4 regions of the Ensifer sp. Root1252 genome follow, and region 4 is predicted to be linked to each of the others. Evidence: riboswitches for the same ligand, from Rfam matches in the RefSeq annotation. Region 4 holds a riboswitch; each other region holds the start of a gene.
What was found. A riboswitch is a leader RNA that binds a small molecule or an ion and turns the genes downstream of it on or off. The one in region 4 is predicted to bind cobalamin.
Positions count from the first base shown of each region.

Region 1: linked by a shared signal. The riboswitch ahead of nrdH (glutaredoxin-like protein NrdH) and the one ahead of cobU (bifunctional adenosylcobinamide kinase/adenosylcobinamide-phosphate guanylyltransferase) in region 4 are both predicted to bind cobalamin.
Region 2: linked by a shared signal. The riboswitch ahead of ASD02_RS00045 (aromatic ring-hydroxylating dioxygenase subunit alpha) and the one ahead of cobU (bifunctional adenosylcobinamide kinase/adenosylcobinamide-phosphate guanylyltransferase) in region 4 are both predicted to bind cobalamin.
Region 3: linked by a shared signal. The riboswitch ahead of bluB (5,6-dimethylbenzimidazole synthase) and the one ahead of cobU (bifunctional adenosylcobinamide kinase/adenosylcobinamide-phosphate guanylyltransferase) in region 4 are both predicted to bind cobalamin.

Region 1 is NZ_LMDT01000002.1:68,710-73,973, forward strand. Features, by position in the region: gene metE (5-methyltetrahydropteroyltriglutamate--homocysteine S-methyltransferase) at 1-1,754, shown strand, start outside; gene ASD02_RS04830 (hotdog domain-containing protein) at 1,751-2,551, shown strand; cobalamin riboswitch at 2,703-2,929, shown strand; gene nrdH (glutaredoxin-like protein NrdH) at 3,231-3,452, shown strand; gene nrdI (class Ib ribonucleoside-diphosphate reductase assembly flavoprotein NrdI) at 3,470-3,886, shown strand; gene nrdE (class 1b ribonucleoside-diphosphate reductase subunit alpha) at 3,856-5,264, shown strand, end outside.
Region 2 is NZ_LMDT01000001.1:8,343-13,606, forward strand. Features, by position in the region: gene ASD02_RS00040 (hybrid-cluster NAD(P)-dependent oxidoreductase) at 1-1,085, opposite strand, end outside; gene ASD02_RS00045 (aromatic ring-hydroxylating dioxygenase subunit alpha) at 1,087-2,331, opposite strand; cobalamin riboswitch at 2,434-2,636, opposite strand; gene ASD02_RS00050 (DUF6656 family protein) at 2,953-3,552, shown strand; gene ASD02_RS00055 (L-threonylcarbamoyladenylate synthase) at 3,639-4,613, shown strand; gene ASD02_RS00060 (FAD-binding oxidoreductase) at 4,766-5,264, shown strand, end outside.
Region 3 is NZ_LMDT01000012.1:690,349-695,612, forward strand. Features, by position in the region: gene ASD02_RS15905 (LacI family DNA-binding transcriptional regulator) at 1-741, opposite strand, end outside; gene ASD02_RS15910 (phytanoyl-CoA dioxygenase family protein) at 842-2,035, shown strand; gene ASD02_RS15915 (SDR family oxidoreductase) at 2,127-2,948, shown strand; cobalamin riboswitch at 3,026-3,235, shown strand; gene bluB (5,6-dimethylbenzimidazole synthase) at 3,280-4,071, shown strand; gene ASD02_RS15925 (DUF2865 domain-containing protein) at 3,980-5,050, opposite strand; gene ASD02_RS15930 (acyl-homoserine-lactone synthase) at 5,238-5,264, opposite strand, start outside.
Region 4 is NZ_LMDT01000012.1:525,791-531,054, reverse strand. Features, by position in the region: gene cobN (cobaltochelatase subunit CobN) at 1-1,670, opposite strand, end outside; gene cobW (cobalamin biosynthesis protein CobW) at 1,742-2,806, opposite strand; gene cobU (bifunctional adenosylcobinamide kinase/adenosylcobinamide-phosphate guanylyltransferase) at 2,810-3,334, opposite strand; cobalamin riboswitch at 3,472-3,878, opposite strand; gene ASD02_RS15125 (adenylate/guanylate cyclase domain-containing protein) at 4,188-5,264, shown strand, end outside.

The DNA.
Region 1 (5,264 bases), on a different contig from region 4:
TTTATACGAAGCTTCTCACCGAGCTTGGGGAAGCCGGCGTCGAATGGGTGCAGATCGACGAGCCATGCCTGGTGCTCGATCTCACTGAGCGGGAACGCCAGGCGCTGGCGCTGACCTACCAGACGTTCGCCTCGGAACTTCCGCAGTTGAAAATCATGCTCGCGACCTATTTCGGCGCGGTCAGTGACAACATGCCGACAGCCCTTTCGCTGCCGGTTGCCGGGCTGCATGTCGACCTCGTGCGGGCGCCGCAACAGCTCGACTTGCTACTTCAGACGGTACCGGCACAGCTTGTGCTGTCGCTCGGCGTCGTCGATGGCCGCAATGTGTGGCGTACCGATCTTGCCGGCCTCTTCCGCCGGCTGCAGCCGTTGATCGAGGCGCATGGCCGCGATCGTATCGAGCTTGCACCATCGTGCTCGCTGCTGCATGTGCCAATCGACCTCGATCTCGAACGAGCGCTCGATCCGGAGCTCGTCTCCTGGCTTGCCTTCGCCCTGCAGAAGCTGGACGAACTCAGCCTGCTTGCCCGCGCATTCGAGCCGGGCCTGGCCAATCCCGAGCAGGTCTTTGCAAAATCGATTGCTGCGGTCGAGGCACGGCTGACCTCGCTCAAGGTCCACGATCCACTCGTTGCCGGACGCTTGAAGAACCTGACGGCAGCAGACAGCCGCCGTCAATCGAGTTTTGCAACGCGCCGGCGGCGGCAGGAAGACAGGCTGGCACTGCCGCTCTTCCCGACGACGACGATCGGCTCCTTCCCGCAGACGTCAGAGGTGCGCCAGGCACGATCGCTGCATGCCAAGGGCGAGCTCAGCTATGTCGACTACCTCGCCTACCTGCGCCAGGAGACGGAGAAGGCCGTGCGCTGGCAGGAGGAAATCGGCATCGAGGTGCTGGTGCACGGCGAATTCGAGCGCAACGACATGGTGCAGTATTTCGGCGAGCAGCTCTCCGGCTATGGGTTCACTCAGAGCGGTTGGGTGCAGAGCTACGGCTCGCGCTACGTACGCCCGCCGATCATCTTCGGCGATGTCTCGCGCCCGAACCCGATGACGGTCGATTGGGCAACCTATGCGCAGTCGCTGACGGACAAGCCGATGAAGGGCATGCTCACCGGCCCGGTGACGATGCTGCAATGGTCGTTCGTGCGCGACGACCTGCCCCGGTCGATCGTATGCCGGCAGATCGCACTGGCGCTGCGCGACGAAGTCACCGACCTGGAAACGGCCGGTATCGCCGTGATCCAGATCGACGAACCGGCGCTGCGCGAGGGACTGCCACTGAGACAGGCCGATCGAAAGGCCTATCTCGACTGGGCGGTCGAGTGCTTCCGCATCAGCGCCTCCGGCGTCGGTGACGAAACCCAGATCCACACCCACATGTGCTACTCGGAGTTCAACGACATCATGGCGGCGATTGCGGCAATGGATGCCGATGTCATCTCCATCGAAACCTCGCGCTCGAAGATGGAGCTGCTCGGCGCCTTTATCGATCAGGCCTATCCGAACGAGATCGGCCCCGGCGTCTACGACATCCACTCGCCGCGGGTACCCACTGTCAACGAGATGGTGCATCTGATCGAACAGGCGACCGACGGTCTGACGCCGGCGCAGATCTGGGTCAATCCGGATTGTGGGCTGAAAACAAGGCGGTGGGAGGAAGTTCGCCCGGCGCTCGTCAACATGGTCGCGGCGGCGCAAACGCTGCGCCAATCCTTCACTGCCGGCCGGCAAGAGGCCGCAAACGCATGACGGACGATAGCAATATCGAGAAGGCGCCGGGGGAAACCCCGGCGCCCGCCACCTTGATCGACATCGTCTTTCCCGGCGACACCAATCACCACGGCACGCTCTTCGGCCGTGCGGGCCTCGCACTCATGGACCGGACCGCCTTCATCGTCGCCACGCGCCACGGCCGCGTTCCCTTCGTCACCGCCTCCTGCGATCGCGTCGACTTCCGCGGCCCCGCCCACATCGGCCATATCGTCAGCTGCAGCGGCCGCCCGATCCGGGTCGGGCGGCGTTCGATGGTCGTCGAAGTCGATATGATCGCGGAAGATCTGACGGCCGGCACCCGCGATCTGTGCGCCCGCGGCCAGTTCACCATGGTCGCGATGCCGGAGGGCAAGGGCGCCGGCTGGTCGTTGCCTTCTCTCGACACCGATGCGATCGGAGCGCCAAAAGACGATGCCGTGCGCATGGTCGATATCGTCTTTCCGGATCAGGCCAACAGCTTCGGCGCCATGTTTGGCGGCGACGCGCTGGCGCAGATGACCAAGGCCGCCTTCGGCGCGGCGACACGGGCGAGCCGCAAGACGACAGTGCTCGCCTCCTGCCAGCGCATCGATTTCAAGCACCGGATCACCGTTGGCTCGATCATCGAGCTTGTCGCCAGGATTGTGCGCACCGGACGGAGCTCGACGACGGTCGATGTCGAATTGTGGTCAGAGGATTTGACGGGAGCGAAACAGACCCTGACTGCCCATGGCGCCTTCATCATGGTGGCAGTCGACGGGGACAATCGTCCTGTTCCCGCCTTCGCGGCTTGAGGATTTCAGCAGAGCTGTCAATGACGGCTCTCCATCCACAGGCTTCGCCGACACTTGTCGTTTACTCCCCGCTATCCACACCCGAAAAAATATTGTCCGCCTCCCAGGTGGCTTCGACATGGAACCTATTGACGCAATTTTCCCGACATATACTATATCTAGTGTTCGAGGTTCTCCCGATTCGCAAGGATTGGGAGCGAAGATGGGAATACGGTGCCGTCGTAGCGATTTCGCTTGGCTAAGCCGTGGCTGCCCCCGCAACTGTAAACGGCGAGCAACTGTCCAGCATTCGGCCACTGAAGCATGATGCTTCGGGAAGGTCCGGACAGAAGCACCGACCCGTGAGCCAGGAGACCTGCCTCGATCGATAAACGTCCACGGGCGGGGTGTCCGGAGAGGTCAGAGGTGTGCATGGGGCAGGATGAAACCTGCCTGATCGTCTCGACGTCTCCCCGGAAGCGCCGTCTTCAACTTCGGGGTGAAGTCATGTCCGCGTCATCGAATTCCTATCATTCGCCAATGAAGAGGCGCGGGAAGCCGCGAATCTGACGAACAACCGCGCCCGGGTCTTCTCGACCCGAGCAAGCGGTCATCCTGCCAGTCCTGCATTTCGCCGGATCGCTTGTGCGTATCCGCATGCCTTTTCATGCCCAGATCCAGCCGACCAAACGAGGAAGAAATGAACGTCACCGTCTACAGCAAGCCCGCCTGCGTCCAGTGCACCGCAACCTATCGCGCGCTCGACCGCCAGGGCGTCAATTACGAGGTGATCGACATTTCGGTCGACCAGGACGCGTTCGAGACGGTCAAGGGCCTTGGCTACATGCAGGTTCCCGTCGTCATCGCCGGTCCGGAGCACTGGGCAGGCTTCCGCCCCGACAAGATCAGCGCACTGTCCTGAAGCCGAGGTACGGCGCGATGGGGCTGATCGTCTATTTTTCCACCCGCTCGGAAAACACCCATCGCTTCGTCGGCAAGCTCGGCCTGCGCGCCAGACGCATTCCCGTCAGCGCGGCCGACGCGCCGCTCGACGTGCACGAACCCTATGTGCTCGTCGTCCCGACCTATTGCGGCGACGACGGCCGGGGCGCCGTGCCCAAACAGGTGATCCGCTTTCTCAACGATGCGGACAACCGCTCCCACATCCGCGGCGTGATTGCCGCGGGCAACAGCAATTTCGGCGCGACCTACGGGATCGCCGGCGACGTGATCTCGGCCAAGTGCCAGGTGCCCTATCTCTACCGGTTCGAACTGTTGGGAACCGATGAGGACGTCGCCAATGTCAAAAACGGGATGGAACGATTTTGGACGTCTCAACACTCGAACGCCCCTTGAAGGCGACGGAATCGGCGCTCGATTACCACGCGCTGAACGCCATGCTGAACCTCTATGACGAGGACGGCCGGATCCAGCTCGACAAGGACCGGTTGGCGGCAAAGCAGTACTTCCTGCAGCACGTCAACCAGAACACCGTGTTCTTCCATAACCTGCGCGAAAAACTCGATTACCTCGTCACCGAGGGCTACTACGAGCAGGAGGTTCTCGACCAGTATTCGTTCAACTTCGTGCGCGACCTGTTCGATCACGCCTATGACAAGAAGTTCCGTTTCCCGACCTTTCTCGGCGCCTTCAAATATTACACCAGCTACACGCTGAAGACCTTCGACGGGAAGCGCTACCTCGAGCGCTACGAGGACCGGGTCTGCATGGTGGCGCTGACGCTGGCGCGCGACGACGAGGCGCTGGCGCGCGACATGGTCGACGAGATCATCTCCGGTCGCTTCCAACCGGCGACCCCGACCTTCCTCAACGCCGGCAAAAAGCAGCGCGGCGAGCTCGTCTCCTGCTTTCTGCTGAGGGTCGAGGACAACATGGAATCGATCGCGCGCGGCATTAATTCGGCGCTACAATTGTCGAAGCGCGGCGGCGGCGTGGCGCTGTCGCTTACCAACATCCGCGAGGCCGGCGCCCCGATCAAGCAGATCGAAAACCAGTCGTCCGGCATCATTCCCGTGATGAAGCTGCTGGAGGATTCGTTCTCCTACGCCAACCAGCTTGGCGCCCGCCAGGGTGCCGGCGCCGTCTATCTCAACGCCCACCACCCCGACATCATGCGTTTCCTCGACACCAAGCGGGAGAACGCCGACGAGAAGATCCGTATCAAGACGCTGTCGCTGGGCGTCGTCGTTCCCGACATCACCTTCGAACTCGCCAAGAACAACGAGGACATGTACCTGTTCTCGCCCTATGACGTGGAGCGCGTCTACGGCGTTGCCTTCACCGACATCTCGGTCACGGAAAAATATCGGGAAATGGTCGCCGACAGCCGGATCCGCAAGAAGAAGATCAAGGCGCGCGAGTTCTTCCAGGTGCTGGCCGAAATCCAGTTCGAGTCGGGCTATCCCTACATCATGTTCGAAGACACGGTGAACCGCGCCAACCCGATCGCCGGCCGCATCACCATGAGCAACCTCTGCTCAGAAATCCTCCAGGTCAGCGAAGCCAGCGAGTACAATGACGACCTGTCCTACAAGCACCTGGGCAAGGACATCTCCTGCAATCTCGGCTCGCTGAATATCGCCGCCGCGATGGATTCGTCCGATTTCGGCAAGACGATCGAGACATCGATCCGGGCGCTGACCGCGGTCTCCGACATGAGCCATATCGCCTCGGTTCCCTCCGTCGAGAAGGGCAATGACGACAGCCATGCGAT
Region 2 (5,264 bases), on a different contig from region 4:
ATCTGTACATCTCCAAGCGGCCGCGAGCAGCAGGCGAGGATGTAGCCCTCATCGATTTCGTCGTCGAGAATACCTCCGTTGTGGTTCATCTCGACCTCGCCGGCGACTTTCATCACCCGGCACGTACCGCAGATGCCGCCTTCACAGGCCGCACCGATCCTGACGCCGTTGGCCCGCGCCGCCTGCAGGATCGTCTGGCCGGGCTTGGCCTCGATCTCCTTGCCGCTCATGGTGAAGACCACCTTGGCGCCTTGCGCTTCGGCGTCGGCTGCCGCCCCTGCCCTGACTGCTATCTCCTCGGCTGCCGGTGCTGCCGCCGGCTGGAAGCTTTCCTCGTGATAGCGGCTCATGTCGAAACCGGCCGCCTTCAGCAACTCGCGCACGCCGCGCATGAACGGCTCCGGACCGCAGCAAAACACTGTGCGCTCCATGAAGTCGGGTGCAAGCAGCGGCAGCTTGGCGCCGTCGATGCGGCCGCGCAGCCCGTGCCATCCGTGCCTTGACTCATGCCCCTCGACCACGAAGCCGAGGTTTAGCCCGGACATCTGGCGCGCCAGCACTTCCAGTTCCGAGCGGAACAGAAGGTCGTCTGGCCGGCGGGCGCAGGAAATGAAGGTGACGTCGGTCTCGGGAACGCAGTCCGCCATCCAGCGCGTCATCGACATCATCGGCGTGACGCCGGAGCCTGCCGATATGAAGAGATATTTTTCGCCGGGATGGCGCACGAAGCTGAAATCGCCGAGCGGACCGAACGCCTTCAGCCGCATGCCGGGCTTCAGGTGATCGAACATCCAGCGCGTGCCGATGCTATCGGCTTGCGCCTTGACGGTGACGGCGATCGACAACGGCCGGGAGGGCGTCGACGACAGCGTGTAGGTGCGCATGACCGGCTCGTCGGCGACCGGCAGCTCGAGCGTGACGAACTGCCCAGGCAGATAGCGGAACCAGGCCGGCTTTTCCGCCCGGAAGGTAAAGGTCATCACATCGGCGGTCTCGATCACGGCCGATGTGCATTCGAGCATGTTCTGCCTGTCGATCCAGACATGAAGCTCGTCGAAATGATGGAACGAGGATGCCATCTGCATGTCAGGCGACCCGGGAAAGCGGAGCAGCCTCGCCCTGCAGGCGCTGTTCCATGAACTTGCAATACCACTCGACGAACTGCATCACGCCGCCTTCGTGTTCGGGCGAATAGGGGCCTGACTGGTAGGCCGGCGAGCGAATACCAAAGGCGTTCTCCTCGACGATCTGGCGGTCCTGATCGTTGGTCTCGGTCCAGACATGCGTCAGTTGCTCGAGATTGTAGTCGACGCCTTCAACCGCGTCCTTGTTGACCAGCCACTTGGTCGTCACCTGCGTCAGCTCCGGGCCGAGCGGCAGGACGCGGAAGGTGATGGCGTGGTCGGCCAGCACATGGTTCCAGGTCGAGGGATAATGGAAGAGCAGGAGCGTGCCGATATGCTTCTGGCTAACGTCTGCCGACAGTTGCCGCCGCACGGCGCGGGCGCCGGACATGGTGTAGCTCTCGGCGTCGTCGATCAACGGCATGCGCGCCGAGCGGAACTGGCCGGTCTCGGACATCCGGAACTCGCTCGGCAGTCCGGCTGCTTCGCATTTCGCCCAATGCGCGGCAATGACGGGATCATCCTTGGCGCCCTGCACACCGGTCGCCGTCGGCGCTTCGGGATAGGTGCGGCAAAGTTCGGGGTGGTTGGCGGCACAATGGTAGCACTCCCGGTTGTTTTCCCAGACGAGTTTCCAGTTGCCCTTTTCGATGATCGTGCTTTCGAAGGCGACCTTGGTTTCACCCAGGCGGTGCGGCGCAAGATAGGGCGCGACCATGTCGCGGAACGGGCCGAAATCCATCGGCTGCTCGGACAGGTTGATGAAGATGTAACCGCCGACGGTCTCGCAGTGGATCGGCTTCAGGCCGTGGGCCGCCTTGTCGAAATCCTCGCCCATCTGGCGGGCAAAGAGCAGCGCGCCGTCGAGCTCATAGGTCCATTGGTGATAGGGACAGACGAGCTTGGCCGAAGAGCCCTTGTGCTGCGCGCAGACGCGAGAACCGCGATGACGGCAGGAATTGTGCAGGGCGCGGATCGTGCCCTGTCGGTCGCGAACGATAATGACAGGATAATCGCCGACCTGGACGGTGAAATAGTTACCGGCACGCGGGATCTCGCAGTCGTGGCCGATGAACAACCAGTCCTTGTACCAGATGCTTTCGAGATCCTGCCTGTAGTAGTCGGGGTCGATGTAGAAGGCCCGGTCGAGGCTGTAGCCGTCGCGTCGACCCTTCAGCTTGCGGAGCATATCGCCCTTGATGTCCATGTCCTGTCCTCGTTCGCGTTTCGGAGAGGCAGGACTGGAACCCGCACGGGCGCATTGCCTGTGCGATGACGGCTCCGATCCGGCTGCCCGCCGCAACCCGTTACGGTCTGTTCGCGTCAAGGCTGGTTTCCGGGCTCAGGAGCCGTCCGCAAGGACCAGCCCGGCGCCTTCCCGGACGGAACCGTCCAGTGGCTTTGTGCCGTGGCTTTCGCTCCACCACCGTTGCGGGGGCAGCGCCGGGTTTTGACCGGCTTCCCAATTCTCCGCCTTCCCTAAAAGACAGCACCTTGAGTAGGCATATCTAATCGCGGAAGCCATCGTCGTAGCTGCCGATTAACGACATCCGATTCCAGAAAGACGACACAGCACATCAAGCGCACCAAACGCCCTGTGATTGATCATTTTTCATTGTAAACAATAGGATAGCTCAAGGATTGAGCAATTGTCGCTTTTTCCGGCAAGGCTTGCGAGAAAGCGCGGATCCTTCGCCATTTTGCGACATGTCTTCCCGTGACGCGGGGCAAGGCCCACCGACGCGAGTGAAATCTTCCATTAACCATAATGCATTAGCGTCGCCTGACGGAGAAACCGGCCGAACCGGCAAACAGCGCATTGAAGTTCATGGCAAAGCTCAAATACTACGACGCCGCAGCCGAGAAGCTGCCAACGATCGCTCCGAAGACAGCGGTCCACACCGAGTTCCTGCGCACCGGCCGCATAGAAAGGCGTCAATGGTCGCAGCGCGAGCGGCGTTATCTGAGCTATGACGAGGTTGCCGAGCGCACCGCCCACAAGCTGACGACCGCCGGCGAAACGACGCACAAGCGGATGAACGGCTTCCATACCTCGATCCAGTTTCCCAAGATGATCTTCCACCGCACGCTCACCGGTCGGCCGCATCTCGGCTATTGCCATGTCACGGCGGCGAGAACACATCTCGCCCCGTCCAAGGACGTCACCTGGTCGTTCTATTTCGCCAACTTCTTCTGTGACCTCGGCGACGAGAAACACTTCTTCGAACGCATCCAGACCGGCTATTCCCGAATGTACTTCGCCGTTGCCATCGAGCCCGATGCGCCAGAGGGGCAGATGACCATCAATCGCAGCGTTCGCGACAACGGGCTGCTCTTTCGTACCGACGACCCGAAAGTCGCGCTCAAGAACGTGCTGATGCTCGGCGCGCGCGACGAGGCATTGAAGCGCATCATTCGCAGCCTCTGAAGCGCAGACCCGGTTGCCTGAAGAAAATCGTTCTGTTTTCACCGTGGCTCCTTTAAGGAAGCCTCGGAAAGGGAAACGGAAGCGACATGGCCGAAATCATCGATACACGGACCGAGCCGGAACGGGCGATCGAGCGTGCCTGTGCGGTGCTTGCCGAAGGCGAGCCCGTCGCGATTCCGACCGAGACGGTCTACGGCCTGGCAGCGGACGCCACCAATCCCGATGCGATCAGCCGTATTTATGAGATGAAGGGGCGTCCACGCTTCAACCCACTGATATCGCATGTGTCAGACATGGCGATGGCTGAAGCCCATGTGACATTCGATTCGTTGTCGCGGCGCCTGGCCGAAGCGTTCTGGCCCGGCCCGCTGACGTTGATCCTGCCCCAGCGCACAACAAGCACCGTGCACGCGCTTGCCTCGGCCGGCCTCGACACGCTCGGCATCCGCATGCCTGATGGCTTTTCACGTCGGGTGATTGCCCGCTTCGGCCGCCCGCTCGCCGCACCGAGCGCCAATACGTCGGGCAAGATCAGTCCCACAAGCGCTGCCCATGTGGAAGCCGATCTCGGGCCGCGCCTCAAGCTCATTCTCGACGCCGGCTCTGCGGAGATCGGGCTTGAATCGACGATCATCAAGGTCGAGGACGGCGCGCTGCGCCTGCTGCGTCCGGGCGGTCTCGACGTCTTCGAAATCGAAAGGCTGACCGGCCTTACCGTCTCGAGGCCGCAGAGCGCCGGAGCGACTATCGAGGCCCCGGGCATGCTCGCCTCGCACTACGCGCCGGGCGCAGCTGTCCGGCTCGACGCCGCCGACGTGCGTCCGGGAGAAGCGCTGATCCGGTTCGGCAATGCGTCGCTCCCCGGCGAAGAGCACGCCGCGATCGTACTCGACCTCAGCCCGGCAGGCAGCCTGCGCGAGGCAGCTGCCAATCTTTTCGACTATATGAAGAGGGCGGATGCCAGCGGCTCCGCAACCATCGCCTTCGGCCCCATCCCTTCGGAAGGGTTGGGAGAGGCGATCCTCGACCGGCTGCAGCGTGCTGCCGCCCCCAGAGACTGACCGACAGGCACTTTTACAGCGCCGTGCGTCAAATATGACGCGCAAAGGACGCTGTAACGCTCTAAACCCGCTGCATAATTTTGTCCTTAATTCGATTCCGATTTAAGGAATTATGCAGTAGCGCCGTCGGGCGCATTTGCGAAGGCAGGGCCATGACGACGACGCTCCCCTCTCCCGAACTGATCGCCTCCTTCATCGACATCGTCGGCAGCGCCAATGCCTTGACGAACCCGGCGGACCTCGCGCCCTACCTCATCGAATCCCGCGGGCTCTACAATGGCACCACCCCGATGGTGCTTCGCCCCGGTTCGGTCGAGGAGGTGTCGCGCATCATGAAGCTTGCAAGCGCGACCCGAACGGCAATCGTTCCGCAAGGCGGTAACACCGGCCATGTGGCGGGTCAGATCCCGCGCGAGGGCAAGGCCGATATCGTCCTGTCGCTGCAGAGGCTGAACCGGATTCGCGACATCGACCCCGTCGGCAATGTCATCGTTGCCGACGCCGGCTGCATCCTTGCCGATATCCAGAAGGCGGCCGATGATAACGATCGACTGTTTCCGCTGTCGCTCGGGTCGGAAGGCTCGGCCCGCATCGGCGGCAACCTCTCGACCAATGCCGGCGGCACCGCAGTGTTAGCCTATGGCAACATGC
Region 3 (5,264 bases), 160 kb from region 4:
GATGTCGGCGTCTGTCGCAAGCGCTCTTGCTGCAAGAACACCGGTTTCGGCGTCCTTGCCGTAGCCTTCGCTGATCTCGACGATGCGGATCGCCGGATAGTGCTCGCGGAGCACCCGGCGAAAGCCGATTTCGCGTTCCTCCTCGCCACGAAAACGGCTGCTCGAAATCGTCACGAGCACGGTTGCTGCCTGCCCGGCGAACCGTTCGCCCACGAGATAGGCCGCCGTCTCGCCGGCCGCGCGGTTGTCGGCCCCGGCATAGGCGGTGCGCGCCGAGTTCGGCAGATCGGTGACAAGCGCGACGACCGCAATTCCCGCCTGTTCGAGGCGGGCGACGGCGCCAACGATTTCGGGCACATCAGGTGCCTTCAACACGACGCCGTCGGTCCCACGCAGGCGGACGCGGTCGAGCAGCTGCGCGATGTCGTGCGGCCGCATGATCTCGGCAAAATGGAACCGGCAGCGAAACGTGGTCGGCATGAAGGTCGGCGCCTCGGTTTCGAACGCCTGCCTGACCGCCTCGGTGAAGCGCTCCGGCGCCTCCATCACGATATCGATCGCGCGCTTCTGGCCTTGCATCTCCGATCCCGATTGCTGCTTCTCCAGCTCGCGGATGGCGGCTCGCACGCGGGCTGCCGTCTGCCGGCGCACGCCGGGACGTTCATTCAGGACGCGGTCGACGGTCGCGGTGCTGAGTCCCGCCTGAAAGGCGATATCCTTGACCAGAAACGGATGTGCCAACGACGAACTCTCCTGATGGTTTTTTGATGGATTCCTGCTCTATATCACGATCTCACGCCGCCTATAGTCGGGACATCGAAAGTTTCTGAGGAGGAACGAGATGAAGACCGACAACAGGGCGCGCCAGCGCCTCGACCGTGTGTGGCTGAGCGAGGATGCCTGCGACATCGAGGCGTTCCGTGCGGAGGTGGAGCGGCAGACGAACCTTGCTGATTATCCACACGCGCTCGCCTGCGAGAAAAATGTGCTGATCTATGACAGCGCCAGCCTGGTTGCCGCCTGCGCCACGACCGAGGGGCGCCGCGCTGCCCTGGCCGAAATCTGCGAGGTGCTGGCAACCGGGCCCGGGGTGGCGGTGTTCAAGCACGCCTATGCCGACACATCAGTCATCGATGCGGCCAGCGGCATCTTTGACGCCATCATCGACGAGCAACACCGCACCAACAGTGGCGGCGGCGACCACTTTGCCAAGCCCGGCGCTAACGACAGGATCTGGAATTCGCTCGAAAAACACTGCCTGAAAAGCCCTGAGAACTTTGCCGCCTATTACGCCAACGCCATCATCGCGCTCGTCAGCGAAGCCTGGCTTGGTCCGAACTACCAGCTGACGGCGCAGGTCAATCGCGTCAATCCCGGCGGCGCGTCGCAGGCGGCCCATCGCGACTATCATCTGGGATTCCAGACCTCTGATGTCATCGAGCAGTATCCTGTTCATGTGCACAGGCTGTCGCCGGTGCTGACGTTGCAAGGTGCCGTTGCCCATTGCGACATGCCGATCGAGAGCGGTCCAACGCTTTTCCTTCCCTATAGCCAGACCTACGTGCCCGGCTATCTCGCGTTGAAACGTCCGGAGTTCCGGGCCTATTTCGACCAGCATCACGTGCAGCTGCCGTTGGAAAAGGGCGATGTCGTCTTCTTCAACCCGGCTCTCTTCCATGCGGCCGGCAGCAATCATTCGACTGATATCAAGCGCGTCGCCAACCTGCTCCAGGTCTCCTCGGCCTTCGGGAGGGCGATGGAGACCGTCGATCGCGCCAGGATGAGTGCAGCCCTCTACCCGGCGCTGACCGCACTCGTGGCATCCGGCACGCTTTCGGCCGATGAGGCGGCCAATGCGATTGCGTCCTGTGCCGAGGGCTATTCCTTCCCGACCAATCTCGATCGCGATCCGCCGCTGGGCGGTCTCGCGCCGAAGACCCAGGCGCAACTGATGCATGAGGCGCTGGCAGGCAGGTGGAGCGATGCGGATTTCAGAAGCGCGCTTGGCGAGCAGGCACAGCGCAAGCTGAGCTGAACGGCAGAATCGATCTTTCCGGTCCCCGGCGTTCTGCGGCGGGGGCCGGTCGCCCTGTTTTCATCTCACTTTCAATTCTGGGAGGACTTTCATGACCGAGCAATATGGCCGTCTCGACGGCAAGATCGCCATCGTCACCGGCGGGACGCAGGGGCTGGGCGCAACGATCGCCAACCTGTTTGCGGAACGTGGGGCTAAAGGTGTCGTCATCTGTGGACGCAACGTTGCCAAGGGCGAAGCGAAGGCCGAGCAGATCCGCAAGGCAACCGGCGCGCAGGTACTTTATGTCGAGGCAGACCTCGAAAAGGTCGAGGACGCGCGCAAGGTCGTCAGCGCCTGCGACGCCACATTCGGGCGCGTCGATGCGCTGGTCAATGCGGCGGCGATCACCGATCGCGGCACCATCCTGGACACCAGCCCCGAACTGTTCGACCGGATGTTCGCTGTCAATGTGCGCGCACCGTTCTTCCTGATGCAGGAAGCGGTAAAGCTGATGCGGCGGGAGGGCACGCAGGGCACCATCGTCAATATTGGCTCGATGTCGGCGATGGCCGGTCAGCCGTTTATCGCCGCCTATTGCTCGTCGAAGGGGGCGCTGGAGACGCTGACCAAGAACACCTCCTATGCGCTGCTGCGCAACCGCATTCGCGTCAATGGCCTCAATATCGGCTGGATGGCGTCCGAAGGGGAAGACCGCATCCAGCGCGAATTTCATGGGGCGGCAGACGACTGGCTCGAAAAGGCGGCCGCCAGCCAACCCTTCGGTCGGCTTGTCGACCCCAAGGAAGTCGCGCGTGCCTGCGCCTATCTCTCGTCGGATGAGTCCGGCCTGATGACGGGGTCGGTCATCTGCTTCGACCAGTCGGTGTGGGGCGGCTATGACGGCTCGCCGCATCCGGTCGCGCCGCTCTGACATCTGACGCTGTCGCGAGGCCCTGTGGAGTGACCGGCAAGCGACGCCGGACTTGCTTGTCATTCCCTGTGGGCTGTGCCCTTATGACGCCGTCAGGTGCCCGCAACGCGGGAGAATCGGGAATCCGGTGTTATTCCGGAACGTGCCCAACGCTGTGACGGGGACGACTGCCTCTAGGGATTTTGTGCTTGCTCAAGATCTTGCCACTGGATCTTCATGTGATCTGGGAAGGTGAGGCGGCCGGTTGATCCGAAGTCAGAAGACCGGCCTGGCAAGATAGACCGATATCCGCGCGGACGGCGGAAGGTTGTGCATTGTTGGGGATCGAACGATGCGGACTGACGCTAATGGCGGCCTTGCGGCTGCAGAGGCCTTTTCATCCGACGAGCGCGAAGCCGTCTATCGAGCCATCGAAACGCGCCGGGACGTGCGGGATCAGTTCCTGGCCGAACCCTTGCCTGACGATGTGGTGATGCGCCTGCTCAATGCTGCGCACCGGGCGCCATCGGTGGGTTTCATGCAACCGTGGAATTTCGTCGTGGTCCGGCAGGCCGAAACCCGCGAGCGGGTATGGCAGGCCTTTTCCCGCGCCAACGACGAAGCGGCATTGATGTTCGATGGCGACCGCCAAGCGAAATACCGCTCCCTGAAGCTGGAGGGGATCCGCAAGGCACCCTTGAGCATCTGCGTCACCTGCGACCGCACGCGCGGTGGAGCGGTCGTTCTCGGGCGCACCCATAACCCGCAGATGGATCTCTATTCCACCGTCTGTGCCGTGCAGAACCTCTGGCTTGCGGCGCGCGCCGAAGGCGTTGGTGTCGGCTGGGTCAGTATCTTTCATGAAAATGAGATCAAGGCGATCCTCGGCATTCCCGATCATGTCGTGATCGTCGCCTGGCTTTGCCTCGGATATGTCGATCGCCTTTACCAGGAGCCGGAACTTGCGGTTAAGGGCTGGCGCCAGCGGCTGCCGCTGGAGGAGCTGGTGTTCGAGGAAGGCTGGGGAACCTGCCGAAAGGCAGACGCTGCGATCAGTTGCTCTGAACCGGCTGGTAGCCCGGACCCTTCGGATGGCGAAGGTCGATCGACGTTTCCTCCTGGGGAAGGAACGTCGGCCCGATGACCCGCACCTTGCTCTTGGCGGGATCGTAGGGGCGCTCCTCCGCAGCCGCCTTGGCGGTAGGGGCGGCCGCTTCCTTCTTGCCCTCGATGACGATGATCGACGATTCGCTGTTGCCAGTGTTGCCACTGGAAGCCTTGGGCGTCGTCGCGATCTTTGGAATCTGGCAACCGCAAATGCCCGGCTTGCCGACGCCGCGCGTCCGATAGGCAAAGGCGTTTGGCAGTTCTTTATAGGGGCGTCCCGTCGAGGCGGAGACCATCTGGTCGCTCTCCTCGGTCGCCAGGTCGTGGAAAAATAGTTCTGTTTCGGCACCCGGGCAGCGGGCGCGGCAGGCCTGCTCGTCGCGGGCGAAGTCCACAGGGCTTGCCTCGGACGAGATCGGGAAGAAGGCGCCATCGCAAGTGCGCACGCACATGGTGCGAAGCGTGCCGGAATAGACGCCGCTTTCCGGCGGGTAGGTGCCCATTTCGCCGTCCCGCAGCATTGGTCCGTAGCTTTCGTCCGGCGGCAGATCGCGCAGGATGTTGCGGTACGTTTCCGGCTCGTCCGGGTCGGCGGTCGCAAATTCCTCGCTGCCACCATAGCAACCGTTGATCTCGAGGGCGGCGAGGATGCGCCGGCGCGTATCGTCTCCATCGCCTGACATCAGCTGCTGGCGCTCCGATTTGAGGATGCGCAGATTGTCTTCCATCTCGGCGATCAGACTGTTGATGTCTGTGCAGATATCCGGGTCGCCGCCGTTGAAGACGACGACGCTGCCTGTGCCGCAGCCGGCGCGTCGGCGATCGTTGCGCGCCCGGCGCAATTCGATGTTCTGTCGGGAAATCGCGCTCGCATAATCGCGGGTATCGGCCGTAGTTTCGATGGCGGCGGGCAGTTCGGCGAGCCGAGTGTTCAGGCGGTCGCACACGCTGGAGGCCAGCGCCTGATCGGCAAGAACCAGAAGCAGCGGCAAGGTCGCCGCGGCTAGGGTTTTCATGTTCCGGAACACGGGCGAACGTCCATTCCTGCAACCGCACGGCGCCACCCTTGTTGTCCGGGTTCGGTCGCTGTCGGCACTTCCTGTTTCAGCCCTATCATAAGGCTTGTCGCCGCCGGTGCAACGACAAGCCTCGCATTGCGTTAACAGCTCCGTCCGGTGGGAGGAACGGAAGGAGCGTTAGAGATCAGGCGGCGCGTGCCGTCTCCAGCGA
Region 4 (5,264 bases):
CCCATATGCACAATGGCCTGCGCGCCGAACTGGTTGCGCAGGAAAGCGTAGAAGGCGAGATATCCGTGCGGCGGCACCAGATCCGGCGAATGGTAGCTTTCCTTCGGATCGATGTTGTAGCCGCGCGCCGGCTGGATGCCGACGACAATCTCGCCGAAGCGGGCAAGCGGCAGCGCGAAGGCGCCATCGAGGAAGAACGGGTCGGTTTCCGGCGCACCCCAGCGGTCGCTGACCTCATCCTGAATCTGTTTCGGAAGCGAATCGAAGAACGTATTGTAATCGCTGAACGAAAGAACTTCGCGGATCTCGCGATCGCGGCTCGCCGCGTTGGTCGGCCCAGCCATCAGGTAGCCGATCAGTGCATCGCCATCCTCAGGCACGCCGGCGACGGGATAACCTTCGCTCGCCATGGCGCGCAGCACTTCAACCGTGCCCGCCGGCGTATCGAGCCCGACGCCATTGCCGAGTCGGCCATCGCGATTGGGGTAATTGGCCATGATGATGGCGATCCGCCGTTCGGCCGGACGGGCGCGGCGCAGTTTTGCCCAATTGACCGCAAGCCTGGCGGCAAAGCGGACCCGGTCGGAAAGCGGTTCGTGCCCGACGATGTTGGCTTCGACCTTGGGATCGTAGATCGAGGCCGCCTTGAAGGAGACGGCGCGCGCCAGAATGCGGCCATCGACCTCCGGCAAGGCAACGTTCATGGCGAGATCGCGCGCCATCAGCCCCTGCGGCGAGGCCTGCCATTGCGCGCGCGACGATCCGGAGAAGATCACCTGCAGCACCGGCGCGCCGGTTGATTCCAACACGGTCGGCTGCCTGTCGGCACCGGGCGAGGAAACGGCAAAGCCGGTGGCGTTCATCACCACGTCGGGTGCCGCCTCGGAAAAAATCGATTGCAGCGTGCCGACCGAAACGGCATCCTTGAGGCTGGAGACAAACAGCGGCAACACGCGCATGCCTTCGGCGGCAAGCGCCTCGATCAGCGCTTCGACCGGCCGGGTCTCGCCGCTCTGGACCAGGGCGCGATAAAAGCAGATCCCGACTGTCGGGGGTTCGAATCCCTCCCCCGCGACCATCCGCTCTTGGACACGTGCCTTCCATTCGCTGACGCCGATGACGCCCGCGCCCGGCCACCAGATGCCGGCCTTGAGCAGCGGTTTTGCCGGCTGCGGCTTTTCCGCGTCTGAGATCAACGCCTCGGCGTAGTCGAGGAACAGGCCGGCATTGTCAGCGCCGCCCTCGGTGAAATAGGCCCAGAGGCGCTGGCGGTCGTCGGCCTCAACGGTCGAAAACGGCTCGAGGCCGGGATCGGGCTTGTCGTCGCCGGGCAGCACCGCGATCTGGAAGCGGTGGGTGACGGCGGCGGCATGCAATGCTTCCAGCACATAACGGAAATAGCTGGCGCCACCGAGCGGCCTGACCACGATGAGTTTTGCATGCCTTGCCGTGCGCTCGACATAGGTGTCGACCGACATCGGGTGCATCAGGTTCATCAGGCTGGCGATGCGCAGGCTCAGCTCCCCGTCGCGCCGGCCATGGGCCGCCGCGATCGACGAAAGCTCGGTGTCGGCGGCCGACAGGAAAAGCACGTCGGCCGGCGTTTGCCCCAGGTCGATCGCCTCGTTGCCGTCGGCGATCGTTCCTTTCTGGGCGAGAAGCAGATGCATGTTTCTGTCCGTTCGAGCAATTCCAGGAAAAGCGTGAAATGGCTTTCCTGGAATTGCGTTGCTTCAAGGAGTTAGGCGAGTGCGGTGATGGCGGCGCGCACCGCAGCTTCGTCCATGTCGTGCAGGCCGATGACGACGAGGCGCGTACCGCGCTTCTCGCCAGCCGCCCAGGCACGGTCGTAATACTGGTCGATGCGGGCGCCAACGGCCTGGATCAGCAGGCGCATCGGCTTGCCGGGCACGTCGGCAAAGCCCTTGAGGCGCAGCACGTCATGCTCTGATATCACGCCCTTGAGGCGATCGATGAAACCTGCCGGATCGGCAATCGCGCCGAGCTCGACGACGAAGCTGTCGAACTCGTCATGAGAGTGCTCCTCGCCGGCCTCATGTTCCATCTCGTGGTGAGACTTGCGGTTGGCGATATCGCTTTCCGTGCCGACGCCGAGGCCGAGCAGGATGGCAGCGGCAACTTCGCCGTTCTTCGCCTCGATCATTGTTGGCTTGCGGTTAGTGCGCGAAGCGACCTCGTCGCGCACGGCCTTGAGGCCGGAGGCGTCGATCAGATCGGTCTTGTTGAGCACGATCAGGTCGGCGGCGGTCAACTGGTCCTCGAACAGTTCCTCGATCGGGCTTTCGTGGTCGAGATTGTCGTCCTCGACACGCAACGCATCGACCTTGTCATGGTCGTCGGCAAAACGGCCGGCGGCAACGGCGGCACTGTCGACCACGGTGACGACGCCATCGACGGTGACTTCGCTGCGGATATCAGGCCAGTTGAAGGCGGCGATCAGCGGCTGCGGCAAAGCGAGGCCCGAGGTTTCAATGATGATATGGTCAGGACGATTTTCGCGCTCGAGCAGCTTGGTCATGGTCGGGATGAAATCATCGGCAACCGTGCAGCAGATGCAGCCATTGGTAAGCTCAATGATATCGTCTTCCGAGCAGGCTTCTGCGCCGCAGCCCTTCAGCACGTCGCCGTCGACGCCGAGATCGCCGAACTCGTTGATGATGAGCGCAATGCGCTTGCCATCGGCGTTCTGCAGCAGATTGCGGATCATCGTCGTCTTGCCGGCACCGAGGAAGCCGGTGATGACGGTCGCCGGGATCTTGCCCTGGTTGGCTCTGGCAGTGGTCATGGATCAACCCTTCATTTTCAGCGGCAATCCGGCCGCGACAAAGTAAACTTCCGCGGATTTCTCCGCAACGATCTGGTGAAGCCGGCCGGCATGGTCGCGGAAATCGCGGACCATGCGGTTCTCGGGCACGATGCCGAGGCCGACTTCGTTGGAAACAAGGATGAGGCGCGCCCGCGCCTCCGGCAGGAAAGCGGCAAGGGCCGCGAACTCTGCCGCCATGTCGCGCCCTTCCATCATCAGGTTGGTGACCCACAGCGTCAGGCAGTCGACGAGCACCACGCGGTTCTCGTCATCGATGCGCGTCAGCAGCGAAACGAGGTCGAGCGGCTCTTCATGCGTCGTCCAGCCTTCGCCGCGCCTTGCCCGGTGATGGTCGATGCGCTCGCGCATCTCGTCGTCCCAGGCACGGCCGGTCGCGACATAGTGCATGCCGAGCCCGGAGGCTTCGACGAGCCTTTCGGAAAAGCTGGATTTGCCGGAACGGGCACCGCCGAGGACCAGAACCGGCCCGGCATGGGAAATGCTCATGTGCGTTGCAGCCTCACGCGCTTGGTCGCGAATTCGAGCGGCAACAGGATTTCACCGCGCCGACGGCGCGTTCGGGAAACGATCGATGAGCCAAGACAACCTCCGTGATGGCGTGGGAAGCGGGCTTCCCTTCGGGCGGAATGCCCCTGTCGGACGGCAGGTCTCCTGGCTCACGGCGTCACGAGCCCACCACATCGCGCCCCGCGTGATCACGCGAAGACCGATGCTTGGGCCCGAACGGCCCGCCTCACCTTCCCGGCGTTTTCTGGTTTCGTGAAAGGCGGACGATTCGTAGAAGAAGAGGCGTCCAACCCGGCTGATCACGAAGCCACGCCAGTGGCTTTTCCGGCTGAATTCCAAACCGCCTTCGATTGCCCCATGCAATCGAAAGGAAGCCGGCTATCAGCCCGATGGCGAACCCTGACCGTTCTACAGTCGCGGGGTCGGCTGCGATAAGGATGCCCGATTTGGGTCCATCCGTCACATTCCCAATTATTCCCCCGCATCGCCACGATCCGGGGAAACCATCCAACGTCAGATGATTAGGAAGCGGGCGCCGCAAAGTCAATCGACGCGTGCGACACGCCACCCGTCGAGATGCGGCGCGCGACAATTTGCCGGCAGCAGGCCGCAAAGGCCACTCCTGCATGTTTTTATCCTTAGATGGTATTCGACCTAAGGATAAAAACATGCAGCAATTCAAAGTGTTACAGCGACCTTTGCGCGTCCAGTAAGACGCGCGGCGCTGTAGTCGACGTCGGAGCGGACGCTCCACGGCAACTGAACTTTATTTTAGCAACGTCAGATATTGCGATAGAGTAGCCGAAAGTCGTTTCGATTATCCGGAAGGCAGATGGAACGCAGGCTCACCGCCGTGATGATTGCCGACGTTTCCGGCTATGGACTGCTCACCCAAGCCGACGAAGAGGGTACGTGTGCCCGCTTTCAGGCCGATCTGCACGGCCTGTTCGAACAAAGGATTGCCGCACATCGCGGGCGGTTGATCAAGACCATGGGCGACGGGTTATTGGTCGAGTTCCAGAGTGTCGTCGAGGCGGTCCGTTGTGCGGTGGAGGTTCAGCGCGCGAAATCCGAAAGCCGCGGCTCCGATCAGGGTCGACTGGAATTCCGCATCGGCATCAATCTTGGCGACGTCATCGTTGAAGGCGACGACATTCACGGCGATGGAGTGATCATTGCCGAGCGCCTGCAGAGCCTCGCCGAACCGGGTGGGATCATCATCTCCGGCACCGCCTACGACCAGGTCGAGAAGCACCTCGATGTCGGCTTCGTCTTTCTCGGCGAACAACGCCTGAAGCATATCGAAAAGCCGGTGCGGACTTACCGGCTGGGGCTGAACGAAGCCCGCCCCGGCAGCGTAAAGGTCGCTGGGCGCCACGCGAAGCGCTGGGCGGCACTCGTTACGTCTGCTGTCGTGCTCGGCGCTGCTGCCGGCGTGGCCTGGTGGCGGCCCTGGGAGTCGCCTGTGGAAACGGTCCAGATACAACCACCGAACCTGACCGCGCCGGACAAGCCGTCGATCGCGGTGCTTCCGTTTGCCAACGTGAGCGACGATCCCAGGCAGGAGTATTTCGCCGATGGCATGACCGATGGCCTTGTCACCGAGCTGGCTCAGGTATCCGGCTTGTTCGTTATCGCGCGTAACTCGACCTTCACCTACAAGGGCAGGGCGGTGACACCCAGGCAGGTGTCCAAGGAACTCGGTGTCCGATACGTCCTCGAAGGCAGTGTGCAGCGTGCCGGAGAACAGCTACGGATCAATGCTCAGCTCATAGATTCTCTCAGCGGCGGCCACGTTTGGGCCGGCAAGTTCGACGGTTCACTTTCCGATGTCTTTGCGCTGCAGGACGAAGTGATGCGCGGCATTGCCGACGCGCTTGCGCTTCGGTTGAATCCTGACGAGCAGATG